2 regions of the Staphylococcus warneri genome follow, and region 1 is predicted to be linked to the other one. Evidence: riboswitches for the same ligand, from Rfam matches in the RefSeq annotation. Region 1 holds a riboswitch; the other holds the start of a gene.

The links. A riboswitch is a leader RNA that binds a small molecule or an ion and turns the genes downstream of it on or off. The one in region 1 is predicted to bind lysine.
Positions count from the first base shown of each region.
Region 2: it holds a riboswitch for lysine, as region 1 does, so the genes downstream of both, EL082_RS06740 (aspartate kinase) here and EL082_RS05430 (amino acid permease) in region 1, are expected to answer to the same signal.

Region 1 is NZ_LR134269.1:1,098,046-1,114,797, forward strand. Features, by position in the region: gene gap (type I glyceraldehyde-3-phosphate dehydrogenase) at 182-1,207, shown strand; gene nrdR (transcriptional regulator NrdR) at 1,493-1,963, shown strand; gene EL082_RS05415 (replicative helicase loading/DNA remodeling protein DnaB) at 1,964-3,346, shown strand; gene dnaI (primosomal protein DnaI) at 3,347-4,267, shown strand; gene thrS (threonine--tRNA ligase) at 4,635-6,572, shown strand; lysine riboswitch at 6,623-6,796, shown strand; gene EL082_RS05430 (amino acid permease) at 6,994-8,490, shown strand; ribosomal protein L20 leader region at 8,552-8,675, shown strand; gene infC (translation initiation factor IF-3) at 8,703-9,230, shown strand; gene rpmI (50S ribosomal protein L35) at 9,261-9,461, shown strand; gene rplT (50S ribosomal protein L20) at 9,517-9,873, shown strand; gene EL082_RS05450 (NUDIX domain-containing protein) at 10,052-10,660, shown strand; gene EL082_RS05455 (hypothetical protein) at 10,680-11,600, shown strand; gene tig (trigger factor) at 11,773-13,077, shown strand; gene clpX (ATP-dependent Clp protease ATP-binding subunit ClpX) at 13,309-14,571, shown strand; gene yihA (ribosome biogenesis GTP-binding protein YihA/YsxC) at 14,724-15,311, shown strand; gene hemA (glutamyl-tRNA reductase) at 15,502-16,752, shown strand, end outside.
Region 2 is NZ_LR134269.1:1,372,414-1,389,165, forward strand. Features, by position in the region: gene EL082_RS06665 (ATP-binding protein) at 1-171, shown strand, start outside; gene EL082_RS06670 (vWA domain-containing protein) at 185-2,074, shown strand; gene brnQ3 (branched-chain amino acid-like transporter carrier protein BrnQ3) at 2,201-3,544, shown strand; gene EL082_RS06680 (toxic anion resistance protein) at 3,585-4,727, opposite strand; gene EL082_RS06685 (5-bromo-4-chloroindolyl phosphate hydrolysis family protein) at 4,743-5,369, opposite strand; gene EL082_RS06690 (acylphosphatase) at 5,397-5,666, opposite strand; gene msaA (regulatory protein MsaA) at 5,824-6,132, shown strand; gene cspA (cold shock protein CspA) at 6,319-6,519, shown strand; gene lysA (diaminopimelate decarboxylase) at 6,805-8,070, opposite strand; gene EL082_RS06710 (alanine racemase) at 8,073-9,149, opposite strand; gene EL082_RS06715 (amidohydrolase) at 9,153-10,304, opposite strand; gene dapD (2,3,4,5-tetrahydropyridine-2,6-dicarboxylate N-acetyltransferase) at 10,487-11,206, opposite strand; gene dapB (4-hydroxy-tetrahydrodipicolinate reductase) at 11,230-11,952, opposite strand; gene dapA (4-hydroxy-tetrahydrodipicolinate synthase) at 11,952-12,836, opposite strand; gene EL082_RS06735 (aspartate-semialdehyde dehydrogenase) at 12,838-13,827, opposite strand; gene EL082_RS06740 (aspartate kinase) at 13,886-15,091, opposite strand; lysine riboswitch at 15,173-15,349, opposite strand; gene EL082_RS06745 (ABC-F family ATP-binding cassette domain-containing protein) at 15,609-16,752, opposite strand, start outside.

The DNA of each region.
Region 1 (16,752 bases):
ATTTTCTGTTTTTTTAGTTTTGATAATCTTAAATTCATTGTTATTTAATAACTAATTCTTATTAAGTTTGATTAAAATTTGTATTTGTAAAGTTTTGGTAAACGCTTTCAAATGTAATTTATTATGTTATACTAATGCCATAAAGTATAACATATAAATTAATGGTCAAGGGGTGCTTTAAATGACAACGAATATAGCAATTAACGGTATGGGTAGAATAGGTAGAATGGTATTAAGAATTGCATTGAAAAATGAAAACTTAAGCGTAAAGGCAATTAATGCAAGTTACCCTCCAGAAACAATTGCACATCTTATCAATTATGATACAACTCATGGTAAGTACGATGAGAAGGTAGAAGCCATTGAAAATGGCATTCGTTATAAAAACCAAGATATCAAATTAGTTTCTGATAGAAATCCTGAAAACTTACCTTGGAAAGAACTTGATATAGATGTTGTCATCGAAGCAACTGGTAAATTCAATCATGGTGATAAAGCTATTGCACATATCAACGCAGGTGCAAAAAAAGTATTATTAACAGGTCCATCTAAAGGTGGCCATGTTCAAATGATTGTGAAAGGTGTCAATGATGATAAATTAGATGTTAATAAATTCGATATTTTCAGTAATGCATCATGTACAACTAACTGTATTGGCCCAGTTGCAAAAGTATTAAATGATGAATTTGGTATCGTGAACGGTCTGATGACTACAGTACACGCAATTACTAATGACCAAAAGAATATTGATAATCCGCATAAAGATTTGCGTAGAGCACGTTCATGTAATGAAAGTATTATTCCGACATCTACAGGCGCAGCTAAAGCATTAAAAGAAGTGCTACCTGAAGTAGAAGGTAAATTACATGGAATGGCATTAAGAGTACCAACTAAAAACGTTTCTCTTGTAGACTTAGTAGTAGATTTAGAACAAAATGTAACAGCTGATCAAATTAATGACGCTTTCAAAAATGCAAATTTAGATGGTGTATTGGATGTAGAAAGTGAACCACTTGTTTCAGTAGATTTTAATACAAATCCTAATTCTGCAGTAATTGATGCACAATCAACAATGGTTATGGGCGATAATAAAGTTAAAGTAATCGCTTGGTATGATAATGAATGGGGATATTCAAATAGAGTTGTTGAAGTAGCAGAGCAAATTGGTAAGTTGATAGAATCTCATAAAACAGTAGAAGCTGTGTAAAATTAATTTTTAAGAGACTGTCAGTCTAATCTTTAATATGAAGGTTAGATTGGCAGTTTTTTGTTCAAAATAAAATGTAGATGCCAAAGTTATCTAGAAATTAAATAGAAAAAAGTTGACTTTAACATCATTTTTGAAAATGTCACATTTTTTATTTAGGTTGTTATATTTAATGATATAAATTAGTTTACACTTTTAGACATATAATTTAAAAGGTGCTTTCTTTTGTAACGTGTGAATTTATAGTATAATTGAGCATAATCTAAATAGAAAAGGGTGACAATCATGAAATGCCCAAAATGTAATTCAACACATTCAAGAGTAGTAGATTCACGTCATGCAGAAGATGCGAACGCGATTCGTCGAAGAAGAGAATGTGAAAATTGTGGTACAAGGTTTACAACATTCGAACATATAGAAGTGAGTCCATTAATAGTAGTGAAAAAGGATGGAACTAGAGAACAATTTTTAAGAGAAAAAATCTTGAATGGATTAGTTAGATCATGTGAAAAACGTCCAGTGAGATATCAACAACTAGAGGATATAACTAATAAAGTGGAGTGGCAATTAAGAGATGAGGGGCATACTGAGATTTCATCTAGAGAAATTGGAGAACATGTAATGAACTTATTAATGCATGTAGATCAAGTTTCTTATGTTCGCTTTGCCTCTGTTTATAAAGAGTTTAAAGATATTGACCAACTGTTAGCTTCAATGCAAGGTATTCTGAATGATAATAAACGGAGTGATTTATAAATGGGGTTAAATTCCTTTGAATTAGGTTTAAGACCACAAGATAGTTTTGAAGTGATTCAAGATTTTTATTTAAATTCACAGCATCTTGAAATATTAAATCGACTGTTTACACCTTTAATTGGGCCTCAAGCAATTGGTTTATATCACTTTATGCATCAATTTTCAAATGATGTTGAGCAACCACTCACCCATTATGTCATTATGAATGAACTTAAAGAAAATTTAATCGACTTTAGAAATCAAATGGATTTATTAGAAGCCATTGGTTTGATGAAATCATTTGTAAAACATGATGAACAACAAACACATTTTATATATCAATTGATTCAACCTCCGTCACCATCTCAATTTTTCAATGATCCTATGTTATCTGTATTTTTATATAGTGAAGTTGATAAAAAAAGATATCAGGTTCTAAAGAAACATTTTGAACAAACTTTTAGAGATTTATCACAGTATCAGCAAACAACCAGAAAGTTTACAGATGTCTTTAAAGTACCCAATAGAATATTAGATATCGATACACAAAATATACCTAAAGCGAGTGAATATCAAGGATTGGATTTATCTAATGAATCTTTTGATTTTGATATGTTGAAACAGATGTTACATAACCATTTCATCTCAAATGAAATAGTGACAAAGGATGCTAAAAGTCTAATTGTTCAACTCGCAACTTTATATGGTTTAACGGCTGATGCGATGAAACATATTATATTGAATTCAATTACAAGTGCGCAGCAATTATCTTTTGAAGAGATGCGTAAACAGGCACGTTCTTATTATTTAATAGAACATGAAAATCAATTACCTAAGTTAGAATTGAATAAAAACATTAAACACAGTGACATTTCGACCCAAAATAATGAAATTCCTGATCCTGAAAATGACACGGAACAATGGCTTCAACTGTTAGAACAGACGAGTCCGATTGATATGTTAGCATCTTGGTCTGAATCAGAACCAACATTATCTCAAAAAAATATGATTGAAGAATTAATTCATAGAGAAAAAATGAACTTCGGTGTTATTAACATCTTATTACAATTTGTTATGCTTAAAGAAGATATGAAATTACCCAAATCTTATATTTTTGAAATTGCTTCAAATTGGAAAAAGAAAGGTATAACAACGGCTAAGCAAGCTTATGAATATGCCTTGAAAGTTAATCAACCTAAACCATCAAACGAGAATAAATCACAATCATATCAAGGCTATAATCGTAAAAGTAAATTGGTTTCTAGGGAGAAAACGCCTAAATGGTTAGAAGAAAGAGATAATCCAAACGCTACAGCACTTTCAAAAGATGAAAAAGACGATCAATTTGAAAAGGATAGACAAGCATTCTTAGAACAATTAAATAAAGATTGGGAGGAGGATTAGATGGAAAGCTTTAAGAATATTGTAGGTTCAAATAAAGATTTCGAAAAGAGAATTGCTAAAATACGTCAACAGGTTGTAAATGATCCTGATGTGAAGCAATTTTTAAATGAACACCAATCAGAACTAACCAATGCTATGATTGATGAAGACTTAAACGTCCTACAAGAATATAAAGACCAACAAAAGCACTATGATGGGCATAATTATAATGAGTGTCCTAACTTTGTTAAAGGTCATGTGCCAGAATTATATATTGAAAACGAACGCATTAAAATTCGCTATTTGCCATGTCCATGTAAAGTAAAATATGATGAAGAAAGACTTAATTCTCAATTGATTACATCACATCATATGCAGAGAGATACCTTAAATGCAAAAATTAAAGATATTTATACTACTGGACGAAATCGTTTGGATATTGCAATGCAAGTTAATGATATATGCAAAAAGTTAATTAATGGTGAAAATGTCAAAGGGCTTTATCTGTATGGACCTTTTGGTACTGGAAAGTCATTTATTTTAGGTGCTATAGCAAATCAACTTAAAGCTAAAAAAGTGCCATCTACAATAGTTTATCTTCCCGAATACATTCGTACACTAAAAGGTGGGTTTAAAGATGGTAGTTACGAAAGAAAACTACAAAGAATTAGAGAAGCCAACATATTAATGTTAGATGATATCGGTGCAGAAGAAGTAACGCCGTGGGTTAGAGATGAAGTTATTGGGCCTTTATTGCATTACAGAATGATTCATGAATTACCCACTTTCTTTACTTCAAATTTAAGTTATGATGAATTAGAACATCATTTATCAATGACACGTGAAGGCGCAGAAAAAACAAAAGCGGCTAGAATTATTGAACGCATTAAAACATTATCCACACCTTATTTCTTGAAAGGTGAAAACTTTAGAAACAATTGATATTTTCATAAAATGTTGTATAATAGAATCAAATCTAAATCGTTGAAACTGTTGAAGACATGATAATTTAATCACTGTTACACAGAAAGCCGTTGATTGATGAGAATACGGTTAATATATTAAATTATTACTACTTTAATGCATGGTATTTGTAATGAATACTCGGCTCAAGACCGTTATCTTATGTAGAGAAGTCGTTAAATAACTTATTTTTAAATGAGTAAGGTTTTAACGCTTAACTAGGGTGGTACCACGACAATCTCGTCCCTGATTCAGGGGCGGGATTTTTTTATTTTCTCTACACTTTTACATTGATTTTTATTCAATAAGTCAACGATATGATTTTTATAATTTAGGAGGTAATAGTATGGATCAAATTAATATTCAATTTCCAGATGGTAATTCAAAGGCATTTGATAAAGGCACTACTACTGAAGATATAGCGCAATCAATTAGTCCAGGGCTACGTAAAAAGGCAGTTGCAGGTAAATTTAATGGACAAATGGTAGATTTAACACGACCGTTAGAAGAAGATGGTGAAATTGAAATCGTTACACCAGGTAGTGATGAAGCATTAGAAGTATTGCGTCATTCAACTGCACATTTGATGGCTCAAGCATTAAAACGTTTATACGGGGATGTTAAATTTGGTGTAGGTCCTGTCATCGAAGGCGGTTTCTACTATGATTTTGATACTGAAGAAAAAATTTCATCAGATGACTTTGAAAAAATTGAAAAAACAATGAAAAAAATTGTTGATGAGAATCATAAAATCGAAAGAAAAGTAGTTACTAGGGATGAAGCTAAAGCATTCTTCAAAGATGATCCATACAAATTAGAATTAATTGATGCAATACCTGAAGATGAAAATGTGACATTATATTCTCAAGGGGAATTTACTGATTTATGTAGAGGGGTTCATGTACCATCTACGTCTAAAATAAAAGAATTTAAATTATTATCAACAGCTGGCGCGTACTGGCGTGGAGATAGTAATAATAAAATGCTACAACGTATTTACGGTACTGCGTTCTTTGATAAAAAAGATTTAAAAGCACATTTAGAAATGTTGGAAGAACGTAAGGAACGTGATCATCGTAAAATCGGTAAAGATTTAGAATTATTTGCTAATAGTCAACTTGTTGGTGCAGGTTTACCACTATGGTTACCTAATGGTGCTACAATTCGTCGTGAAATTGAACGTTATATTGTGGATAAAGAAGTAAGTATGGGATATGACCACGTATATACACCAGTTTTAGCAAATGTTGATTTATATAAAACTTCAGGACATTGGGATCACTATCAAGAGGATATGTTCCCCCCAATGAAATTAGATGAGACAGAGGAAATGGTATTACGTCCAATGAACTGTCCACACCATATGATGGTTTATAATAATAAACCACATTCTTATAGAGAATTACCTATTCGTATTGCCGAATTAGGTACTATGCACAGATACGAAGCTAGTGGGGCTGTATCAGGACTACAACGTGTAAGAGGTATGACTTTAAATGACTCACATATCTTTGTTAGACCAGATCAAATTAAAGAAGAATTCAAACGTGTAGTTAACATGATTCAAGATGTATATAAAGACTTTGGATTCGAAGACTACCGTTTCAGATTAAGTTATAGAGACCCAGAAGATAAAGAAAAGTATTTTGATGATGATGAAATGTGGAATAAGGCTGAGAACATGATTAAAGAAGCGGCTGATGAATTAGGATTATCATACGAAGAAGCTATTGGTGAAGCGGCATTTTATGGGCCTAAATTGGATGTTCAAGTTAAAACAGCTATGGGTAAAGAAGAAACATTATCTACAGCACAACTAGATTTCTTATTACCAGAACGTTTTGAACTGACATATATTGGTCAGGATGGAGAACACCATAGACCAGTAGTGATACACCGTGGAGTTGTATCTACAATGGAACGATTTGTTGCATTCTTAACTGAAGAAACTAAAGGTGCATTCCCAACTTGGTTAGCACCGAAACAAGTAGAAATTATTCCAGTTAATTTAGATTTACATTACGACTATGCAAAATCAATACAAGATGAATTGAAATCTCAAGGCGTACGTGTTGAAATCGATGACCGTAATGAAAAAATGGGTTATAAAATCCGTGAAGCTCAAATGCAAAAAATTCCATACCAAATCGTGGTAGGAGATAAAGAAGCAGAAAACAATGAAGTAAATGTTCGTAAGTATGGTTCACAAGACCAAGAGACATTAGAAAAAGATGAATTCATCTGGAATTTAGTAGACGAAATCCGTTTGAAAAAGCATAGATAAACTTGAAATTTAAGCGCAGTTCATGTATATTACAAGTTAGTTAAATAAAAAGTTGAGTTAGAGGTTGCAATATTAAAGAGTCGCTTGTCAGAAGTCTTATGGGACGTATGTTGAACAAGTTAAAGGTAATATTGCCGAAACAAGTGATAACCATAATTATGATTTGTTGGGACAGTTCTCGAAAGAAACTGTACTGTCACAGAATGTGATGAGCTACCTTATATAGATAAAAGCAAAGTGGTTGCATATCTTAAAGGTATGTAGCCACTTTTTTGTTTTAAATTTATAAATAAAAGTAACATGATTAAGTGAGGTATCGTGTAGTCATATAAATGAAGATATAGAACTTAACGTGTTGTTTCTTTAATAAATAATAAAACAAAATCATAACTGCCTCTAAATACAAAGAAAGGAATCTTCTATGAGTAAAAACAAAAGTCAAAACGAAGGTATACAAAGAGGTTTAAAAGACCGTCATATATCTATGATAGCCATTGGTGGTTGTATTGGTACAGGTCTATTTATGACTTCGGGTGGAGCCATTCACAGTGCTGGAGCATTAGGTGCTTTGATTGCATATGCGATTATTGGAGCAATGGTATTCTTCTTAATGACATCACTTGGCGAGATGGCCACATATTTACCAGTTTCAGGATCATTTAGTACTTACGCCACACGATTTGTAGATCCATCACTTGGATTTGCATTAGGATGGAATTATTGGTTTAACTGGGTTATTACTGTAGCTGCAGATGTAACAATTGCCGCGCAAGTCATACAATATTGGTCCCCAATGCAAAGTGTGCCTGCTTGGGTCTGGAGTTGTATATTTTTAGTAATTATCTTTGCACTTAACTCATTGTCAGTTCGAGTATATGGTGAGAGTGAATATTGGTTTGCACTAATAAAAGTTGTTACTGTCATCATATTTATTGTGATAGGTTTATTAACTATTGTAGGTATTATGGGCGGTAAATTCGTTGGTTTTGAAACGTTTACTAAAGGAAGCGGCCCAATCCTTGGTGGCAACTTAGGAGGGAGCTTACTTTCAATATTAGGGGTATTCCTAGTTGCTGGTTTCTCATTCCAAGGTACTGAATTGATAGGGATAACAGCAGGGGAATCTGAAAATCCTGAAAGAGCCGTTCCAAAAGCTATTAAACAAGTATTCTGGAGAATATTATTATTTTATATATTAGCTATATTCATCATTGGTATGTTAATACCTTATGATAGTAGTGCACTTATGGGTGGAGAAAATAGTATCTCTACATCACCATTTACATTAGTATTCAAGAATGCTGGACTTGCATTTGCAGCATCATTTATGAATGCAGTTATTTTAACATCAGTATTATCTGCAGGTAATTCAGGAATGTATGCATCTACTAGAATGCTATATTCAATGAGTAAAGATAAACTAGCGTTTAATTCATTTTCAAAAACGAATAAAAATGGTGTGCCGCACATATCATTAATTGTAACTGGAATTATTGTTGTAGTGATTTTTGCAGTACAACATTTTAGTGGTGATGCATATGAATATATCGTAGCTGCTAGTGGTATGACAGGATTCATTGCTTGGGTCGGTATAGCTGTAAGTCATTATAGATTTAGACGTGCATTTGATAAACAAAATTATGATAAATCTAAACTAAAATATACGGCTAAATTATTCCCATTTGGCCCGATATTTGCTGGATTTTTATGTATTATCGTAATATTAGGTCAAGATGTCGATTTTATTAAAACAGGAGACTTTGATTTAAATAGATTTATTATTACTTATATGGGTATTCCAGTATTCTTAGCATTCTTTATTTATCATAAAGTAAGATATAAAACAAAGAAAATCCCATTAGAACAGGTAGATTTACGTCAAGATGTGTCAATGGAAGAAGTAAGACATCACGATTAATAAAAAAAGTAGTTGACGAATACATTTATTGTTGATATGATTAATAACGTTGAATACGAAACGAACCAAGTAGAAGCTCCCGCTTCTCACCTGTAGCGACGCAACAAGCAGTTGGCAGGTTAATCATGTTACACAATTAATGTGTGAAGAAGAGCGGGTAGTGATACTCGCTCTTCTTTTTTGCTTGGGACAATTTCGTAAAATTCTGGGAGGTGTCAACCATAGCAAAAGATCAGACTCAAATTAATGAGAAAATTCGTGCAAAAGAACTTCGTTTAGTAGGTCAAGATGGTGAACAAATAGGTGTTAAATCAAAACAAGAAGCGTTAGAAATGGCTGAACGTGTTGATTTAGATTTAGTAATCGTAGCACCAAATGCTAAACCACCTGTTGCAAGAATTATGGATTACGGTAAATTCAAATTCGAACAACAGAAAAAAGAAAAAGAAATGAAGAAGAAACAAAAAACAATTAACGTTAAAGAAATTCGTTTAAGTCCAACAATTGAGGAACATGATTTCCAAACAAAATTGAAAAACGGACGTAAATTCCTTTCTAAAGGCGATAAATGTAAAGTTTCAATTCGTTTCAGAGGTCGTGCCATTACTCACAAAGAAATTGGTCAACGCCAGTTAGAAAAATTTGCTGAAGAATGTAAAGACCTTGCAACAATCGAACAAAAGCCTAAAATGGAAGGCCGTCAAATGTTCCTTATGTTATCACCAATTAATGAAAAATAATTAATAATAATTTCTAGGAGGAAATGAATCATGCCTAAAATGAAAACTCACCGTGGAGCAGCGAAACGTGTTAAAAGAACTGGTTCAGGTCAATTAAAACGTTCAAGAGCTTTCACATCTCACTTATTTGCAAACAAAAACACTAAACAAAAACGTCAATTACGTAAAAGTAGATTAGTTTCTAAAAGCGATATGAAACGTGTAAAACAATTATTATCTTATAAAAAATAATACGACTAACGAATAAAGAATAATTACGTAGATAGTATCTAAGGAGGAATTTAATATGCCACGAGTAAAAGGTGGAACAGTAACAAGAGCACGTCGTAAAAAAACGATTAAATTAGCTAAAGGTTACTTCGGTTCAAAACATACATTATATAAAGTAGCAAAACAACAAGTAATGAAATCAGGTCAATACGCATTCCGTGACCGTCGTCAACGTAAACGTGATTTCCGTAAATTATGGATTACACGTATTAATGCAGCAGCACGTAAACATGATATCAGCTATTCACGTTTAATGAACGGATTGAAAAAAGCTGACATCGATATCAACCGTAAAATGTTATCTGAAATAGCTATTTCAGACGATAAAGCATTCGGTGAATTAGTATCAAAAGCTAAAGACGCTTTAAAATAAGCTTAACTCATAAAAGCTGAGACATTTATATGATGTCTCAGCTTTTATTTATATATCTTTCTATTTAAATATAAAATTGTTTAAGCATTGATATAAATTAAGAAGATACGTTAATCATCGCGAATCAAAAATAAGTTTGATAGAATAATATCATAAAGAAAATATAAAGGAGTTTAATATGTCTAAATTTGATGAGCAAATTATAGTAGTGCCAAGAACAACGCTTTTCGATAATGAAAAGAATGCATTCAATGGATTTTTATCAAAAAATGATGAAAAAGGTAATAATATTTTTAATTCATTAAGACAGTATGATGTGAAACGTAGAGGAGACATGGAAGAGGATCCAGGTTTTAAACAACTTATTTCATATTGTTTATTAGAAAATCAAAATGGTGAAATTCTTGTTTATGAACGTCTTTCTGGCGGCGGTGAAGAAAGATTGCACGGACAATCTTCGATTGGCGTCGGTGGACACATGAATGATGTAGTAGGGGCAGATTCAATTAATGAAGTACTGAGAGTAAATGCCCAAAGAGAATTAGAAGAAGAAGTAGGTTTGCCTACTGAAGATTCTCAAAATATGGAATACCTAGGTTTTATCAATGATGACAATAATGAAGTAGGTAAAGTTCATATGGGTGTAGTATTTAAAATAACAGTCAATTCAAATGATGTAGAAGCTAAAGAAACGGATACGCTAAGAATCAAATGGATTGAAAAAGGGAAAATAGAATCATACGATGACTTTGAGACATGGAGTGCATTAATTCTTCAAGATTTATAATAATTGAGGTGCAAATTAAATGTCAGATATCATCCCATTCCCATTATCTGAGAAAAAGCTAAAAGAAGATATTAGAAAAGCTGAATTAAAACAAGACTTTGACAAAATGTATGAATTATTTGAACAATATGAAAGCCAGTTTGAGTTAGATGAAGCACTCTCAATTAAAAAGTGCGATATGCTATATCAAATGGGAGCATTTTTGGAATTGAGAGAAGAAGCTATCATTTTGCTTAAACAAGGTTTAAACAAGTACGATGAGTTAATGATATTTTATGTTAAAAGTTTAAATGGCTTAGAACAGTACTATGAATCAGTAGAAGTGATTAATCAAATTATTGATGAAGTACGAGATCATAAAACCAGAATGGAATTATTCCCGTTAAAAGAATACGCACAATCTAAACTAGATTCAAATCGAGAACAATTGACTCATTCATTAGCTCAATTCAATCAATTAAATACAAGAGAACAAACGCATGTTCTACTTCAACTCATCGATAATGGGCATTATGATTTCAAAGAAACAATTCATTATTTATTAAGTCATGCTAATGTAGAAAATAACATTATAAGTTTGATGTTAGAATACTTAAGATTTGCACAGTCTGAAACTAGCGTCACAATTACCAAATATGGTACAACAGTTGACATTATTCCTAAAGATTTAAGTGGGCTAGAACACACGACTTTAAAATCGATTGTATTGCCAAAAGTGATTGAGAATCTTGAAAATGGCGCCATACATATTGTTGATGAAGCAAGCCATATCATGAATAATCATTCTATATTGCTATATCCCCTTAATATTGAAACGCTATTTCCAATAGAAGATTGGATTGTCGCGTATGATGTTTATTTTAAATCAATGTTAGGTATAGATGATAGTATTGCGAAACAAGAAATTTTATCATATATCTATAAATTAGATAAGCAATGATAACCCCAATTTCTTGCAAATAATGCATAAATCGTTTAACGTAAATTTTAATTGAAATTAGTAATAAATTATTTCGCAAACGTTGCAATTTCAATGTTTGTGTACACAAATGACCTATGCTATAATAGGGAAGTTGAAAAAATAAAATAGTTATTCATGGAGGTATTTATACATGACAGCAACTTGGGAAAAAAAGGAAGGTAACGAAGGATTATTAACTGTTACTGTTCCATCAGAAAAAGTAGATAAAGCATTAGATCAAGCATTTAAAAAAGTAGTTAAACAAATTAATGTACCTGGATTCCGTAAAGGTAAAGTGCCTCGTCCAATTTTTGAACAACGCTTTGGCGTTGAAGCATTATATCAAGATGCAGTAGACATTTTATTACCAGAAGCTTACGGTGAAGCTATTGATGAAACTGGTATTAATCCAGTTGCTCAACCAGAAGTTAACGTAACTCAAATTGAAAAAGGTAAAGATTTCATTTTTGAAGCTACTGTAACTGTTGAACCAGAAGTTAAATTAGGTGACTACAAAGGTTTAGAAATTGAAAAACAAGATTCTGAACTAACAGATGAAGAATTAGAAGAATCAATTAACCATAGTTTAGGCCACATGGCTGAAATGGTAGTCAAAAAAGAAGACGGCGCTGTTGAAAATGGCGACACAGTTAATATTGATTTCAGTGGTTCAGTTGATGGTGAAGAATTCGAAGGTGGACAAGCTGAAGGTTACGACTTAGAAGTTGGTTCAGGTTCATTCATCCCAGGTTTTGAAGAACAATTAGAAGGCATGAAAACTGGAGAAGAAAAAGACGTTGTTGTTACATTCCCAGAAGAGTATCATGCTGAAGAATTAGCTGGAAAAGAAGCTACTTTCAAAACAAAAGTAAATGAAATCAAATATAAAGATGTTCCAGAATTAAATGATGAAATTGCTAATGAGTTAGATGCAGAAGCTAATTCAGTTGATGAATATAAAGAAAACTTACGTAAACGTCTTGCTGAACAAAAAGCGACTGAAGCTGAAAACACTGAAAAAGAAGAAGCAATTAAAAAAGCAACAGACAATGCTACAATCGACATTCCTCAAGCAATGATCGATACTGAATTAGATCGTATGGTTCAAGAATTTGGTCAAAGAATCCAACAACAAGGGTTAGATTTACAAACATATTTCCAAATTTCTGGACAAGATGAGTCTCAATTAAGAGAACAAATGAAAGACGATGCAGAACAACGTGTTAAAACAAACTTAACATTAACTGCTATTGCTGATGCTGAAAATATCGAAGTTTCAGACGAAGATATTGATAAAGAACTTGAAAAAATGAGTGAACAATTCAACATTTCAGTTGAAGATATCAAAAACACATTAGGTAATACTGATATCGTTAAAAATGATGTTCGCATCCAAAAAGTTATCGATTTATTAAAAGACAATGCTAAATTAGTAGAAGGTAGCAAAGAAGACTAATACTATTCTATTAAGCGATATTCAATTTGATATTGTATTGTTTTAATAACATTGATAGGTAGGATGAATAAGATATATTATCTTGTGGGGTGGGGCCATGAGTTCAATCTGTTATAGTTTGAATTCAGTCCCACTCCTTCCTATTTTCAAGCAAATCAATTGAAATGTTATTATGTTGCATTATAGAATGCTATCTAGTATAGTCTTTATGGAATAGGGGTGTAAAAAAGAATGTTCAAATTCAATGAAGATGAAGAAAATTTAAAATGCTCTTTCTGTGGTAAAGATCAAGATCAAGTTAAGAAATTAGTTGCAGGAAGTGGCGTATATATTTGTAATGAGTGTATTGAATTATGCTCAGAAATCGTTGAAGAAGAGTTAGCACAAAATTCTTCAGAGGAATTAACTGAATTACCAACTCCTAAAGAAATTATGGATCATTTGAATGAATATGTTATCGGTCAAGAAAAAGCTAAAAAAGCTTTATCTGTAGCTGTATATAATCACTATAAACGTATTCAACAATTAGGTCCTAATGAAGATGATGTAGAATTACAAAAAAGTAACATTGCATTAATCGGACCAACAGGTAGTGGTAAGACATTATTAGCACAAACATTAGCTAAAACATTAAATGTACCATTTGCAATCGCAGATGCTACAAGTTTAACAGAAGCTGGCTATGTTGGTGATGACGTAGAAAATATCTTATTACGTTTAATTCAAGCGGCAGATTTTGATATTGATAAAGCTGAAAAAGGTATTATTTATGTAGATGAAATTGATAAGATTGCAAGAAAATCTGAAAATACATCTATAACACGTGATGTTTCAGGTGAAGGTGTGCAACAAGCATTACTTAAAATATTAGAAGGTACTACTGCAAGTGTGCCTCCTCAAGGTGGACGTAAACATCCAAACCAAGAATTGATACAAATTGATACAACAAATATTTTATTCATCCTTGGTGGTGCCTTTGATGGAATTGATGAAGTTATCAAACGTCGTTTAGGTGAGAAAGTCATTGGTTTCGCTAGTAATGAAGCTGATAAATATGATGAAGAAGCGTTATTAGAGCAAATTAGACCAGAAGATTTACAATCTTACGGATTGATTCCTGAGTTTATTGGACGTGTACCAATTGTTGCTAATTTAGAAACTTTAGATGTAGATGCGCTTAAAAATATTTTAACGCAACCTAAAAATGCGCTAGTTAAACAATATACTAAAATGTTAGAACTCGATAACGTCGAGTTAGTATTTAGTGAGGAAGCATTGTCTGCTATTAGTGAAAAAGCTATTGCACGTAAGACAGGTGCTAGAGGACTTCGTTCTATTATTGAAGAAGCGCTAATTGATATAATGTATGATGTACCTTCATCAGAAGATGTAACTAAGGTAGTGATTACAGAACAAACGATCAATGATGAAGTCGAACCTGAATTATATGATTCAGAAGGTAATTTAATCAATGATAGTAAAACATCTGCATAATTTAATATTTATGGTACAGAGCCACATGTTATTGTGGCTCTTTTTTTATGTATTTATCATTCAACATTTGTATTTCTTAAAACTAGGATGACATAGAGATAAAAGTAATGGTAAAGTGTTAATGTGAGAAATAAGAAAAGTGAGGATCACCAATGAAAATTAATCCTAATAATATAGATTTAATTATAAGTGCTGTACAAGAAGCACAATATCCAGAAACAGATGTACCTGAAGTAGCATTAAGTGGTCGTTCAAATGTTGGTAAATCATCATTTATCAATAGTATGATTGGGCGAAAAAACATGGCTCGTACTTCACAACAACCGGGTAAAACACAGACGTTGAATTTCTTTAATATTGATGACCAATTAGTATTTGTAGATGTACCAGGTTATGGTTATGCTAAAGTAAGTAAAGTTCAACGAGAAAAGTTTGGAAAAATGATCGAAGAGTATTTAACAACACGTCAAAAATTACAATTGGTCATTCAACTCGTTGATTTGAGACATAATCCAACTGAAGATGATGTACTTATGTATAATTATTTAAAACATTTTGATATTCCAACTTTAATCATTTGTACCAAAGAAGATAAAATACCAAAAGGGAAAGTACAAAAGCATTTAAATAATATCAAAAACAAATTAGATTTAGAAGAAGGAGATACTATAGTTAGCTATTCTTCTATAAAAAATAATAAACAACAACAAATATGGGATTTGATAGAGTCTTATTTATAATCATTTTAATTATTCATAATAATTTTTCTGATATTCTAGACTAAATCTTCATATATAAATTCAAATTTAACAAATTTGACAAAAATTGAAGTTAGATTAGAATCTTTCTAATTTATTTGAGCAATGAACTTAATAATCAATGCAAATGTGTTATACTAAGGTTATTGTAAGTATATGGAGGGCGTTATAAATGCATTTTATTGCAATAAGCATAAATCATCGAACTGCTAATGTAGCACTAAGAGAGCAAGTTGCTTTTAGAGATGATGCCTTACGATTAGCCCATGAAGATTTATATGAAACTAAAGCCATCTTAGAAAACGTCATCTTATCTACATGTAATCGTACCGAAGTATACGCCGTTGTTGATCAAATTCATACCGGACGTTATTACGTTCAAAGATTTTTAGCACGTAAATTTGGATTTGAAGTAGATGACATTAAAGACATGTCAGAAGTCAAAGTGGGGGACGAAGCTGTAGAACATCTATTGCGCGTCACTTCTGGTTTAGATTCCATTGTACTTGGAGAAACACAAATACTTGGGCAAATGCGCGACGCATTTTTCTTAGCTCAAGAAACGGGTACAACTGGTACTATCTTTAATCATTTATTTAAACAGGCAATTACTTTTGCTAAAAGAGCACATAGTGAAACAGATATTGCAGATAATGCAGTTAGTGTTTCATATGCTGCAGTTGAATTAGCTAAAAAGGTATTCGGAAAACTAAAATATAAACAAGCTGTCATTATTGGTGCAGGGGAAATGAGTGAATTATCACTCTTAAATCTGTTAGGGTCAGGTATTACAAATATAACAATTGTTAATAGAACAGTAGGTAAAGCTAAAGTATTAGCTGAAAAACATCAAGTTAAATTTGATTCACTAGATGCATTACCAGTTTTATTACAACAAGCTGATATTGTAATTAGTTCTACAAGTTCAGAGTCGTATATTATTACTAATGATTTAGTTGAATCTATAGCTAATCAACGAAAATTAGACGCTTTATTATTAGTTGATATTGCAGTTCCAAGAGATATTGAGCCTGGTATTGATGCAATCAACAATATATTTAATTACGATGTTGATGACTTGAAAGGTTTGGTTGATGCGAATTTAAGAGAGCGTCAATTAGCAGCACAAACAATTGCTGATCAAATACCTAGTGAAATAGATACTCATAATGATTGGGTAAATATGTTAGGTGTTGTACCAGTCATTAGAGCTTTACGTGAAAAAGCAATGAATATTCAATCTGAAACAATGGATAGTATTGATAGAAAATTACCAGATTTATCAGAGAGAGAAAGAAAGATTATTTCTAAACATACTAAAAGTATAATCAATCAAATGTTAAAAGACCCTATTAAGCAGGCTAAAGAATTAAGTAGTGATAAGAAAAGTAACGAAAAATTAGAGCTCTTTCAAAGCATTTTT
Region 2 (16,752 bases), 270 kb from region 1:
AAACAAGGTCAAATTTCTGAAGAAGCAGCAAGTATACGTGCACTGATTGATTTAAGTGACTTAGCAACTGTAATGCCTATCGAACGTGCGATTAAACGTACAATTATAGATAAACTTGAGGATGAACGAGAACAACAAGCCATCATAAATGCAATTGAACTTAACTTTTAGAGAGGGATAAATCATGAGCGACCGTTTCATTAAATTTAACGACGAACAGTTAGATGCTAAACAAGTGATGATGTTACAAGACTTAGCTCGTTTACTTTTAAAAAACGAGCAAACACAAGTTAAAATTCAAAAATTCCCTTTTTACAATCCATTTAGTAATACTCTTATTACAAGTTGGTTTTGGTCCCACCGTCCAAAAGAAGTTGAAGCTGCTGGCCTCAAAACAGATGTTATGTTAGCGGCCTATGGTTATCGAATGATGGATGTAGGTATCGTTAATGAGGTGTTACACAATAACGAGTTTAAACATCCTAAATTTTTCCAACAACTATTTAAATTATTAGAAGATATACGTATATTTAATGAAATTAAAATACAACGTCCAAGCACTACAAAGTATATAGATTTACGTTTAAATACCAGACTTACATTTACTGAATCACAAATTAATGTTTATAAAACGAAAACACTATACACAGATTTATTATTTTTATATTTAGAACATGCTTTTATTAATCAAAACTTCTATGATGTTCCATCCATACATCCAAAATTTGATGACGTCTTAGTCAATATGTATCAATATTTGCCTAACTTCTTTCAAAATCAAAATTCTGAAGACAATATGTTTTTAGCTGAACGTATATTATATCAAGTAGATGATTTATTAAAAGAAGATATGTTAAATGAATATTATTATATCTCCAAAAATCTATATAAAGACATTCAACAAGACCTGTTTGAAGACTTAAAGCGAACAGATGCTGCTAATACAGATGGTAAAGATCAGTCACAAGAGGAAAATGATGCTGTGACAGCCGAAGCAGAAACCAAAGCTGCTGATAGTTCTTCTGAAGGTGGCGCTTATCTCGAAATGGAACTACATGAGGGTGAAAACAGTGAAGTAATGGCTGACAATGATACAGCTAGAGAAGGGGACTCATCTGATGACATGACCGATATGATGACTAAAAAAGGTAAGGTGTCTCAAAACACGCTTGATCGCGAAGAAGGAGGCTTTATTGGTCAAAATAGTGCTTTCGCATTAGATGGCATTAATCAAAATGTTGATATTAAATGGAAAGTCCCTGACATTTTACCTGAATACATCCAGGCTTATGAAGATGTTAAAAATGATGTGCAATTTGAAATTAAAGATTTAATCCAAATTATTAAAAAGACAATCGAACGTGAACATCAAGATGAAAGACATAATCTAACTAAAGGCAGATTACAGAAAAATTTAATTAATTGGTTTATAGATGATCAATATAAATTGTTCTATAAAAAACAAGATTTAAGCCAATCATTTGATGCAACATTCACATTATTAATCGATGCTTCAGCTAGTATGCATGATAAAATGGACGAAACGATTAAAGGTGTCGTACTCTTCCACGAGACGTTAAAAGAATTAAACGTAAAACATGAAATATTGGCCTTTAACGAAGATGCCTTTGATTCAGATGATACGAAGCAACCTAATATTATAGATGAAATCATTCATTACGACTATTCAACATTGAAGAAAGATGGCCCTCGAATAATGGCCCTCGAACCACAAGACGATAACCGTGATGGGGTTGCCATTCGAATCGCGAGCGATAGATTAATTCGTCGCAGTCATCATCAACGATTTCTCATTGTCTTTTCTGATGGAGAGCCTTCTGCATATAATTATAGTCAAGATGGCATCATAGATACGTACGAAGCTGTTGAAAATGCGCGTAAATTTGGTATTGAAGTCTTCAATGTATTCTTGAGTCAGGATCCAATTACTGAAGATATAGAGCAGACGATTCATAATATTTATGGTCAATATTCAATATTTGTTGAAGGTGTTGAACATTTACCAAGTTTACTATCACCATTATTGAAAAAACTATTGCTTAAATCTTTTTAAAAATATGTCTATTTGATAAATTTAAATTAACTAAGTTTTTAAATTTTCTGAAATTATATAGACTTATGAATTATATCTATGCTAGAATGTTTAATGTTGCATATTTAAGGACAAAGGAGCAGCATTATGAACAAGAATACATGGATTGTAGGGTTCACACTTTTTGCTATGTTCTTTGGTGCAGGTAATTTAATCTTCCCAACGAACTTAGGTTTAGATAGTGGACACTTTTTCTGGCCTGCGATTCTCGCATTTGCACTAACTGGTATTGGACTGCCATTACTTGGTGTTGTCGTTGGTGCACTTGATAAACAAGGTTATATTGGGGCATTTAATAAAATATCACCAGTTTTTTCGATAATATTTTTAATAGTGATTTATTTAACTATTGGACCTTTATTTGCTATACCTCGTACAGCATCAACATCATTTGAAATGACTGTCACACCGATAGCGCATACCAATGGCAATCTGGCTTTATTTATATTTACACTTATATACTTTATTATCGTATTATATTTATGCATTAACCCAAATAAAATGGTCGATCGTATCGGCTCCTTACTTACGCCACTATTACTGATCACTATTTTAGCAATGATTGTTAAAGGGTTTATTGATTTTAGTGACCATTCATCAAGTCATGGTAATACAGAACTTTTCAACAGTAATATAGGTAGTTTTTCTCAAGGATTTACACAAGGTTACTTAACAATGGATGCGATTGCTGCGATTGCATTTTCAATGATTGTAGTGAATGCGATTAAAGCAACAGGTGTCAATCATGCTGATAAGATATTTAAGCAAACCTTAATGGCAGGTTTAATCGCAGCTGTCGCATTAATCTTTATCTATATTTCGTTAGGATTTATCGGAAATCATATTGATATTTCTGATGCAAAGTTAAAATCACTTGCTGCTAAAGACCAAAACGTAGGTACATTTTTATTAACGACAATGGCATCTACTGGTTTCGGAACTTTCGGTAAGTATTTATTAGGTATTATAGTAGCTTTAGCTTGTCTAACAACAGCATGTGGTTTAATAGTTGCTGTAAGTGAGTATTTCCATAGAATCATACCTAAAATTTCATATAAAGCATTTGTAATTTTCTTTACTATTATTAGTTTTATCATTGCAAATCAAGGTCTGAATGCTGTCATTACAATGTCGCAACCTGTGCTTAGCGTCATCTATCCTGTGGCAATCACAGTAGTGTTACTCATCTTGATAGCTAGATTCATTCCAACAAAACCTATTACACAGCAAATCACTGTTATTGTAGTTGCAATTGTATCTATCTTGAGTGTGATTCATACACAAGGATGGTTAAAATTGAGCTTTATGGACCATCTATGGCTTAAAGATTATTCATTAGAATGGTTCCCAATTGCTGTAATGACTACTATTATTGCATATATTATTAGTATTTTTATCAAACAACAACCTATCGTTTATCAAAAAGAATAGATATTAAAAAAGCTTCCCTAAAATTAAATAGGGAAGCTTTTTAAGGTTCTTTTCGCATTGATAATAAATGTTGTTTCAAATCATTTTCAAGACCTGACAATTCTTTTTCTGCAGCTTGTCGTTTTTGACGACCTTCATGTTGAATTTGTAATGTTTGTTCAATAGTATCAATAATATCACTTTGTGTTTGTTTCAATGTTTCAATATCGACAACACCGCGTTCGTTCTCAGTTGCCGTTTCAATCGCATTTTGTTTCAACATCGATGCGTTTTGAGTTAATAAATCATTCGTTGTATCAGTGACTGCACGTTGCGCTGAAACTGCATTCCGTTGACGCATCAATGTCAGTGCAATAGCCATTTGATTTTTCCATAATGGAATACTTGTTAGTATTGAGCTCTGAATTTTTTCAGCTAATGCCTGATTTACATTTTGAATCATTCGTATTTGTGGTGCAGTTTGAATGGCAATTTGTCTTGAAAGTTGTAAATCATAGATTCTTTTTTCTAAGCGATCCACAAATTGCTCCATATCTGCGACTGCTTGAATATCCATCTGATTGCCTGATGTTTCAGCTTTCTTTTGTAACTCTGGAATAGTATGTTGTTGAATATCTAGCTTTTTTCGTTGTGCTGCTGCAATATAAAGCGTCACATCATCAAAATATCGCTTATTTTGATCATACAAGCCATCTAATAAATCTATATCCTTCGTTAAGTTACCTTTATGCTTTTCCAATTGAATGGTGATTCGATCAATCTGTGAACTCACTGATTGCATTCTAGAGAAAATCTCATTAATTGAAGATTTCGTTCTTCTAAAAAGACGTTTTAGTCTAGATTGTTTACTAGGGTCTAAGTCATTAGGGTTCACAGATTTTAATTTACTCATCAATTGGTTTAATGAATCACCAACAGGACCCATATCTTTTGACTGTACATCGTCCAACATTTGATGTGAAAACTGCGACATATTTTGTTGTAAGTTTGTACCAAAAGATAATAGACCATCGTGATCAAGTGGCTTAATTTGTTCACTAATCTCATTAATCCTTTTTTGATCAGCTTCAGTAAATTGATGTTCAAAATCTTCTACAATCGTATTAGGTTGCTCAGATTGATGATTGATATATTGATCAAGAGGGTGTGATGGGGTACGTTCTTGTTCATTTGCCATGTCCATTTACGCTCCTTATCTTTATAATTTTTTTCGACGCTGTTGTTCTATTTTATTTAATTCCATTTCAACATCTAATCGTTCATAATCGTCTTCATTCAGTTGTTTTAAATCCGCTACTAATGTTCGTTTTACTTCATCTAATGTAATTCTTGTTTGTTCTAATTTCTGCTTTTCTTCGGGAGACTTTCTAGGCATTTTAGTTAATCTCGTATATGAATCTACTAAATTCAAGGCATTATCAATATGCGAATAAAAGAATCCTTCTACTTTAAAAAACATACCTGGACGTTGTCTCACACTCATATAAATCGAGCGAGAGATTCTATAGATATCGTTGACCTGTCTGAAATCTTTAATAGAACGAATATTGATAAATGATTTTAAAATCAAACGTATTTTGGATTGTGCTTGGTTTAATTGACTTCTAACATATCTATATTCTCTTCTAGTTAAACCTATTTCATTTAGATATTTACGCGAAGTCAAACGTTGAGTAGGGAAGTACGATAAGACAAATCCACCCAAACCAATGACCCCGTCAACGATAAATGACAGATCAAATCCAAAGATACTAACCATCCAAGCAATTATCGCTACCGGTATACCTACCATCGCCCCCAAAACTCTTGAAATATTATATCTCAACTGCCATCTTCCTTTTTTTGTATTTATTTAAATTGTTTTGAATTCAGTTAATGTTTCGTCTATATCTAAATCTTCTACTTGATAGTTAGTTACATGTGAGGCAGGAGAAGCACCTGCAATAACGCTATTGATAAATGCTTCTAAATTTTCTTTTTCTCCTTGAGCATATATATCAACATAGTCTTCAACATTTTGCACTGTACCTACAACGTGATGTTGATTGCCTAATCTTTGAGTGTAAAATCTAAAACCGACACCTTGTACTGTGCCAAATACTTGTATATGTTTACGTTCCATTATTATCACCTCATATCACTATTATAAGGATAAAGACGTAAAAAAACTAATAATTGCTATATCGTCTATCAGTCAAAAGTATGAGTCTTCTAACTTGATTTTGATATACAACCAGTTAAAATTATCAGTATAGAATTTTAAGAAGAAGGGGATACATATGTGGACGGTTGCAAAAATTAGAGCTGACTATGAAGGTTGGTGGTTGTTTGAAGATTGGCCAGAAAAGATTGTGAAACAATCTGAGTTTTCTACATATGAAGACATGTTAGATGCTTACTGTAAATTAATCAAAGATTGCAACGATTATTACGATAACTGTGTGATGGGAAAATATAACATGTACGCATTTTACAATAATTGTGATTTGAATTTTTGTGAAGATTGTGATGAGGATTTGCAAATATTTTATAGTTTTATTGTTTTAAAAAATAATGAAGTTTATTATAATCTTCCAAAAATAGTTTAAATGATAATTTCCTATAATTGTATTGCAATTTTGCATTATATAAATTATAATATCAAGTAAGCAATAGTTTTATTCCATATTGCAAAAAATATTTGCTATTATCGTTATGAGTAATTAGGTCATGTATTTTTTGTAATATGCGAATAACGCATATTGAATGAATTTTAGTCTTGGAGGTTTCAGATTATGAAACAAGGTACAGTTAAATGGTTTAACGCTGAAAAAGGATTCGGCTTCATCGAAGTTGAAGGAGAAAACGACGTATTCGTACATTTCTCAGCAATTAACCAAGATGGTTACAAATCATTAGAAGAAGGTCAATCAGTTGAATTTGAAGTAGTTGAAGGCGACCGCGGACCACAAGCTGCGAACGTTGTAAAACTATAATAAATAGATTGTAATTAATTGACTTTATTAACTAACACCTTACCAAGATGTAAGGTGTTTTTTTGTTGTTCATTCAATATGCTTTGTGAATATAAGGGATACTTATTTGATCGTCATAAAAAACGTTACTTTCACTTTCTGGTGTTAAGTAACGTTTTTTATGTTTAACTTCTCGAAAATCATTTAGCCATCATATCTCTCAATATCTAGAAAAAGGCTATAGCAACTAGTTTCAACAAACTAATTGTTATAGCCTTATGAAATGCCGATTAAAGTTAACTATAATTATTTAGTATCATTAATAATGAGTTGTCTTAATGATTGACGTTTAATCACTTCACGTGCTTTTCCATCTTTAATAAAGAATACTGATGGTTTTTGCATTTGATTATAATTAGATGCCATAGAATAATGATATGCACCTGTTGATAATATCGCTAAATAGTCGCCACGTTGTACAGAACTTGGTAATTTTGCATTCTTAATGATAATATCACCAGATTCACATAATTTACCCGCAATAGTTACTGTATCATCCGCTTCTTCGTGTCGATTTACTAATAAAGCTTGATACTTAGCATCATATAGTGCTGTTCTAATATGATCACTCATACCACCATCGATAGATACGTATTTATTAATTTCCGGTATCTCTTTAATCGTACCTACTTCGTACAATGTGATTCCAGCTTCGCCAACAATAGAACGACCTGGTTCAATACCTATTTCAGGTGTTTCCATATTTAACTGATTCGCTTCATTTTTGATTGCATCAGTGATTTCAGCAATGCCGCTTTCAATAGGGAAGCTAACATCTCCCTCAACATATTTAATGCCAAAGCCACCACCAAGATTAAGTAAATCAACTTGAATTTGTTGATCATTTAACCAATTCATAACTATTTTTGCAGTTTCAATAAATGCTTCTGTACCTTCAATTTGAGATCCAATATGAATATGTACACCTTTTAAGTTAAGATGTTTAGCTTGTTTGATTTTATCAACTGCTTCATTGGCTAAGCCATAACGTATCGACAATCCAAATTTACTATCCTCTTGTCCAGTTTGGATAAATTCATGTGTATGTGCTTCTACACCTGGATTAACTCTTAATACTACTTGTACCGTTTCACTAGCATATCGATCGATTAAATCGATTTCTTCTAAAGAATCTATGACAAAATATCCGATATGATTGTCTAAGGCATATCTAATTTCATGCTTCGTTTTATTGTTACCATGGAAGTGTATACGACTTGGGTCAAAGCCAGCTTCTAATGCAGTATACAATTCTCCTTCAGATACAACATCGAGTTGTAAGTCTTCTTCTTGGACTAATTTAACCATTTGTATACATGTAAATGCTTTAGAGGCATATGAAATATTATATTTTAATCCACTTTGTTGAAATGCTTTATGATAACGACGCATTTGATTTCGAATTTGTTCTTCATTATAAACAATGGTTGGGGTACCAAAGCTTTGTGCAACTGTTTTAAGACTTGTACCTCCCATTGTTAATTCGCCGTATTCGTTATATTCTACTGTCATCTTTATCTATACTCCTTTATAAGAGAATCGTGATTCATAGCGCTCAGTTGTTCTGAATTTGCTCCCACACCCTTAAAGGTATATTCATCAATGCGCATACTTTCATTATATAATACAACTTGATCTTGTGCATGTACGTGTTCATCAACTTCTACAAACATATGGCTCATCATTAATGCTCGAATAGGGTAGCGCTTGCCATTAATTAGTGCTTCATGTTGCGCTCTTGTTCTTAATATACCGTCACCATAACCAACATCTACTACAGCAAGCTTAGTATTATCGTGTTGTGTTTCAAAAGCCCAACTATAGCCACAATAGTCACCATTTTGAACTTCTCTAATTTGAATGACGTTAGCCTTTACAGTCAATGCTTGTTGGATGGTTGATTCATCCAAATCACTATAGGGTCGTGAACCATATAAAGCGATACCCACTCTAGCATGTGTATGGTGGGGAAGAACGACTTGTCCTTCTCGATAATAACTTGCACTATTTTGAGAATGTATATAGTCGAATTGATACCCTTCATTTAATAATGTATGTAAAACATTCAACCATGCTGAACGTTCTTCATCATATTCAGGCACACCAAATTCATCAGCATAACCAAAATGTGTCCATAAGCCAGAAATAATCATGCGTTCAGAATTTTTATTCTGTTGATGATCTTGTAACACCTGTTGAATCTCTTCCAATGTTTTAAAACCAGAACGATGTAGTAAATTTTCAAACTCTAAGTGTACATGAATATCTCGTAAATCTGCTTTATGCTCATAATAATAATTTAAAGAAGGTAAGGTCATATGAATATGATAATCACGAACCGTATCAAAATCATATACCGCATTCATTAGAAATACAGTTGCGTCTGGTGCTAATTCACGCACTCGAACTGCTTCTTTAAGTGACGTCGTACTAAATGTATTGATACCTGCACGTAAAAATTGTTTAACCGCAAATTCTAAACCATAGTGGTAGGCGTTATTTTTAACAACAGCCATAATGGGTTGTTGATTTTTCACTTTCTTAGCATTGCTATAAAATGCTTCTGTATCGACTGACCAAATTGCTGTCAATGCTTACACCTCTTTATAATTTAATAATAATTGTTCATAATAATTAGCTACATCTATTAATACCTTTTCATCAAAATTCAGATGAGACGTATGTAATCCTGTCACATAACCTTTTTCTTTATTTCGAGTGCCAACGAATACAAAATAAGCAGGTGCTAATAATTGACCATAAAAACTAAAGTCTTCGCCGAATAAGAAAGGTGTAGGTTTGTCGATGACTTCTAGATTAGCATTGTTAAGTGCTTGTTCAACAGGTTCACGTAATTTCGGACTATTCATTGTAGGTGGATAGCCTTCCTCAAATTTCACTTCACATGTCACATTAAATAACAAAGAGACACTTTCAGCAATTTTTTGCATTTGATTTTTTACAATAGTTAAATCATCGACGTCATATGTACGGATTGTTCCTTCTAAATAGCCATTACTTGGTACTGTATTGATAGCTTCACCAGCTTCAAAATGACCCATATGTACAATATTTCGTTTTAATCCATTCAAATGAAATTGTTGTATTTGTCCCACTTGTGTTAAGACATGTTGTAATGCTTCTCCACATGAATGACCTTGTTCTTTATCAGCAACATGACTAGATAGTCCTGTTAAATAGAATCGGTACTCTGTCGCACTTGCAGTAATTTCTTCGTCTCTAATGACAACTGTGCCTTCGTCAGAAAAAGGATTAACGTGAATTCCAAATACAGCTTCAATAGGGTAATTTTCAAAAGCTTTGGCTTTTATAAGACGATGCGCGCCACCACCTGTTTCTTCTGCAGGTTGAAATATAAATACAATATTGTGAGGAAGCGTACCTTTATCTGCCATTGCTTTACATCGTTTTACAAATAGCATCAATGCCGTCGTATGCCCATCATGACCACATGCATGCATCACGTTATCATTTTGACTACGAAAATCTACATCATTTTCTTCAAAAATAGGTAATGCATCTATATCTGCTCTATAAGCGATAGTATGCTGACTATTACCTTCAAGATATGCAATTGCACCTGTTTCCAATGGACGTTCAAATGGAACATCTAATTCTGTTAAGAAATCCCTGATGTACTGTGTAGTTTCATATTCATGTAAACTTAATTCAGGATGTTGATGTAAATGTCGACGGTGTGTTGTTACAAATTCTAATTCATTCATCATTATCATTCCTTTCATTGTAATAATCCCAAAATATACTTTTAAGTATCATGATAATAAAAAGTCGAAACAATGAGGAGGGGCGATGTAATCATTTGAACGTTAGAGCGTTAAGCATACTCACGTTCAAGTTCAAAACATAGGCCACTCCTTTGTTTCAACTGACTTGTAATTATTATAAATTAATCATTTAATTTGCGTAATGCTGATACAATTTCACGTTTAGAATCTTCTACTTCATATGTTTGTTTGATCACTTTAGCAGGTGTTCCAGCAACAACTGCGCCTGCAGGTACATCTTGTGTCACAATAGCGCCAGCTGCCACAATTGCACCTTCGCCAACTCGAACACCTTCTAAAATAACTGCATTGGCGCCAATTAACACATTATCTTCAATGACAACAGGTGACGCACTAGGTGGCTCGATGACACCAGCTAATACTGATCCAGCACCAACATGTACATTTTTACCAGTCGTAGCACGACCGCCTAAAGTCGCATTCATATCTACCATCGTTCCTTCGCCAACAACTGCGCCAATATTAATTGTTGCACCCATCATTACAACTGCGCCATCTTCGATGATAGCTTGTTCACGAATGAAAGCACCTGGTTCGATACGTGCATTCGTATTTGTTAAATCTTTTAAAGGAATTGCTGAGTTGCGTCGGTCCATTTCAATTTCTACATCTTCAAATTTATTTTGATATGTCTCATAAAATGGTTTCCAGTCATCTGCTTCACAAAAGATAACTTTAGAATGTTCTGATCCAAACACTTTGAATGATTCAGGGAAGTTGACCCCATCAAATGTACCATTGACATAAACTTTTAAAGGTGTTGATTTTTTTGCATCACTAATATATTGAATAATTTCTTGTGCTGATAAATGTTGTACCATAATTTTGCTCCTTTAGTTATATTTTATAAATTATCAAACGTATAAAAACCGTTTTCCTTGTTGATTAACTTTTCAGCTGCACCAATTGCACCATTCGCGAAGATATCTTTAGATTGTGCTTTATGTGAAATCGTAATTGTTTCATCTGTGCCAGCAAATAATACATCATGTTCACCAACAATCGTACCACCACGAACGGTATGAATACCAATTTCATCAGGTGAACGCTTCTCAGTTTTATCATGACGATCATAAACTGGCGTTGTTTTATCACGTAAACCTTCTATAACATCATATAACTTCACTAATGTACCACTAGGTGCATCCACTTTCTTATTATGATGTGCTTCTGTCAGTTCAATATCAAAATCTTGTAGTAGGGGAACTGCCGCTTCTAAAATCTTAGTAAGCGCATGTACACCATAACTCATATTCGCACTGAAAAATACTGGCATCTTTTTACCTAATGATTCTAATTTTTGAGTGATTTTCTCTTTTTCACCAGTAGTCGCAACGACTAATGGCAATTCAAATGATTCATCTAATAGGGGTAATAATAAATTAGGATTAGAAAAATCAATTGCTACATCTGCTTCTTTAGCATCGGCTATATGATGATATTGTTGGTAGGGTGTTGACTCACTATGAGTCGGTTCAATAACACCGACAATTTCATGGCCTTTTTCTTCAGCTAATCTTGCAACACGCTGGTTCATAGCGCCATAGCCAATTAATAAGATTTTCATTATTTTTCACCTGCTTTAAATGTTTCGTAAGCTTGCTCTAATGTTTGACGATCATTTTCCTCAAGTGGTACAAGAGGTAAACGTAATTCATAGCTTCCAAATCCTTCATAAGCAGTTAATGTTTTAATTGGAATAGGATTAACATCAACTGATAACGCGTCTAATAAACGGCCAATCGGTTCAAATGCTTTTGCCATTGTGTCCCCATCTTGTTTAGCATCATATAAGTGTTGAAATTCTTTTGGAATGACGTTAGCAATTACTGAAATCACGCCATTGCCACCACGTTTATAAAAATCAACAACATTATCGTCATTACCACTATAAATGGCAAATTCATCTTGATTTACACGTTTTTTAACCTCTTCAAAATAATCAAAATCATTTGTCGCATCTTTAAGCGCTACAATGTATTTATTTTGACTTAACGTTTCAACTGTTTCTGGTTCAATCGTCATATTCGTACGTGAAGGTACATTATATAAGACCACAGGTAATTCAACTGCATTCGCAATTGTTTCGAAGTGTTGAACTAAACCACGTTGATTTGTTTTATTGTAATAAGGTGTGATAAGCATCACTGCATCTGCACCAAGTTGACGTGCGCGTACAGACGCTTGAATAGATTTTTCAGTATTGTTTGTACCTGTACCTGCAATCACAGGTACCTGTTTGTTAACTAAATTAACAACTGTTTCTAAAACATGTTCTTTCTCTTCATCGTTTAGCGTAGGGCTTTCAGCTGTAGTTCCATTTACAATAATCGCTTGTGCATTATTTTCTAATAAGAATGTAACGTGTCGTCTTAATGCATCATAATCTACTTCATTATTTACAAATGGCGTTGTTAATGCTACGCCTACACCTTCAAACATGTGTGTCATATTAAAGAACTCCTTTCAATTTTAAAACTTGTTCTAAAACTTGAACGGCATTCAATGCTGCACCTTTAAGTAGGTTATCTGATGTACACCATACGTGGAATGTATTATCTAAAGTGTCATCACGGCGAATACGACCAACAAACACATCGTCTTTACCTGTTGAGTGAATTGCTAAAGGATATTCATTTTTAGCTGGATTATCAACAAGAACAACACGATCATCCTTATCAAATAATTCTTGAATTGCCTCAACAGTCGTATCTTGATTTAAAGTAACATCCATTTCAACACTATGACTATCTTGAACTGGTACACGTACACAAGTTGCAGTCACTTTTAAATCTTTATCATTTAAAATTTTACGCGTTTCATCTATCATTTTTTGTTCTTCTTTTGTATAACCATTTTCAAGGAATACATCAATATGTGGTAATACGTTATTATAAATTGGATGAGGGTAGGCTTCAGGTGCTTTACCATTTGCACCTTCAGATAAATCTCTCTTACCCTTAACACCAGATCCTGAAACCGCTTGATATGTCGTATAAGCTACTCTTGATAAACCAAAAGCATCTTGTAATACTTTTAATGGTACGACAGACTGAATTGTAGAACAATTTGGATTAGCAATGATTCCTCTTGTAAAGTGTGGTTCGTTTACTTCAGGTACAACTAAATCAACATCTTCAGTCATACGCCATTGACTAGAATTATCAATGACAATAGCGCCCGCTTGTTCAAATAGTGGGGCGAAATGTTCACTTGTACCGCCACCAGCACTCATAAGTACATAATCAAAGTGTTCACTTGCTGCTTCATCTGTTAGTTCTTGTACTGTATATGTTTTCCCTTTAAATTCGATCTTTTGACCAGCTGAACGAGCTGAAGAAAATAGAACCAATTCATTGAAAGGGATTTCTTTACGGTCTAAAGTTTCTAACATTTTTGTTCCAACTAATCCTGTTGCACCAACTACTGCTAATTTTGTCATGTCTAAGTCACTCCGTTTTAAATATTATTAATATTGTGAAAAATTAAGTTAAAATCAATTATATATCAAATGCACCGTACAATTCTTCGACGGCTTTTTCACCATTTTCAGCATCAATGACATAAGAAATACTGATTTCAGAAGTGGTTGTTTGGTAAAAAGGTATCTTCGCATTGATTAAAGTAATAAATGCCTTAGATGCTACGCCTGACATATCTCTCATACCGGATCCGATTAATGAAATTTTGACATATGCTTCATTAATTTTATAATCCAAAGCTTCAAAATCAACGGCTAATTGTTCTAAAATAGCTGAGATTTGATGTGCATCTGTATCTTTAATACTGAAGGATAGTTGTAGTCCTTCGTGGTTGACAATTTGTGAAATCATATCCACATTAACTGAACCCATTTCTAGCTCTGTGAATAGTTGTGTTAATAATTGATTATCTGGTAGGGGATAGGTGATCGTTACATGCATCATGTGTTGATCTAATGCAACCCCAGTAACTGCTTTTTTCTCTAATAAATCACTTCTAGACATAATCCATGTTCCTTTCACATTTGATAACGTTCTTCCTAAATATAATGGTATATCATAATTTTTAGCCAACTCTACGCTACGTGTCTCAAGTACGCCAGCACCTAATGCGCTCATTTCCATCATTTCCTCATATGATACATACTCTAAACGTTTGGCATAACTCAGTACTCTTGGGTCTGTAGCATATACACCATCAACATCTGTGTAGATTTCACAAGGAATCTGATTACTCGTCGCTAAAGCTACTGCTGTTGTATCTGAACCACCACGTCCTAGTGTGGTTAATTCATGATCCTCATTGATGCCTTGGAATCCAGCTATAACAAGTACATCGTGGGTATCAAAAGCTGTTTCAAAGGTTGATGGGTCAATTTCAGCAATTTTACTTTTTAAATGATGACCAATGGTTTTGATACCTGCTTGATATCCTGTCATTGCTTTAGCGCTAATACCAATATCATTAAGTACCATTGATAAATATGAAACGGTTTGTTGCTCACCTGTAGTTAACAGTAGGGCGAGTTCTTGCTCTTTTGGTGTTGATGTTAAAGTGGACACATTCTCCATTAATTGATCCGTGGTTTTGCCCATTGCACTAACTACCACAATGAGTTGTTCACCTTGTTCAACACGATTTTTTAGCATACCTGCTATATTTTTAATTTTAGTAAAATCACTGACGGAAGAACCGCCAAATTTCAAAACACTTCTATTCAATATTTGTCCTCCTCAGTTAGTAGGGAGACACATCCATTCAATAAAAAAGAACAAGTCTGGAATGCGACTTGTTCTACATTTATGTACAAGTGATGCACTCCATTATTATGAAATAATGACAAACTCTTAGCTCTTAACCAAAAAGTCCAACAAATGATACCTGCTATTATCATTCGTTTCGGCATTGCCCCCTTTCAATATTAGCTGTTAGCAGACAGTTGCCTAATATTTACTCATGTTTAATGCGCCTCATCAAAATCTTATTCAATTGATATGTTTTTATTATACATATACCACATGTGACTGTAAACCGATAATTGCGATTTTTTGAAATAAACAGAAAATTTCAAAGTGATACTTAGCATTTTAATGGTTAGTATCTCTCGTGCACTCGGATGGTAAGACGAGTGTAGTCATTAATATAAATAACTAATGTAGTAGGGGAACGTTCATTATATCTGTATATAAAAAGCGTATAAATACATCATCAAAATGTATTCATACGCTCAATCGAAGTCATCTATTTTAATACTCCTGTTTCTTTTAAGTATTCTTCATATGGAATTTCTTTAGAAACAGCACCAGATTGATTTAAATCAATCACACGGTTAGCAATTGTATTGATAAATTCAAAGTCATATGATGTAAAGATCAATGAACCTTTAAATGATTTCAAACCATCATTGACTGCGGTGATACTTTCTAAGTCTAAGTGGTTGGTTGGCTCATCTAGTAGTAACACGTTAGCACTTGATAGCATCATTTTACTTAACATACAGCGAACTTTTTCGCCACCTGATAACACGCTTGCTTTTTTCTTAACTTCTTCGCCACTAAACAACATACGTCCTAAGAAGCCGCGTAAGAATGTTTCAGTTTGCTCATCTTCTGGCGCATATTGACGTAACCAGTCCACAAGATTCATATCCACACCATCAAAGAATTCAGAATTATCTTTAGGGAAGTAACTTAATGAAGTTGTTACACCCCATTTATAAGATCCTTCATCTGGTTCCATTTCACCAGCTAAGATTTTAAGTAATGTTGTTTTTGCAATCTCACTATCACCAATTAAAATGGCTTTATCATTAGGATTCATTGTAAATGAAATGTTATCTAATACTTTTTCGCCATCAATAGTTTTAGAAAGGTTTTGTACAGTTAATAAATCATTACCAATTTCTCTTTCAGGTGTGAATTTTACATATGGATAACGTCTGGATGAAGGTTGGATATCATCTAATTCAATTTTTTCTAATTGTTTCTTACGACTTGTTGCCTGTTTAGATTTAGAAGCATTCGCTGAGAAACGAGCAACGAAATCTTGTAATTCTTTAATTTTTTCTTCTTTTTTCTTGTTTTGTTCTTGAGCCATTTTTTGAGCTAATTGACTTGATTGATACCAGAAATCATAGTTACCAACGTAAACTTTAATTTTACCGAAGTCTAAGTCAGCAATATGCGTACACACATTATTTAAGAAGTGACGGTCATGGGATACTACAATAACTGTATTTTCAAAGTTAATTAAAAAGTCTTCTAACCAACTAATAGCTGGAATATCCAAACCATTGGTAGGCTCATCTAGTAATAGTACGTCTGGATCGCCAAATAAACTTTGTGCTAACAATACTTTTACTTTTTGGTTATTTTCAAGTTCAGAC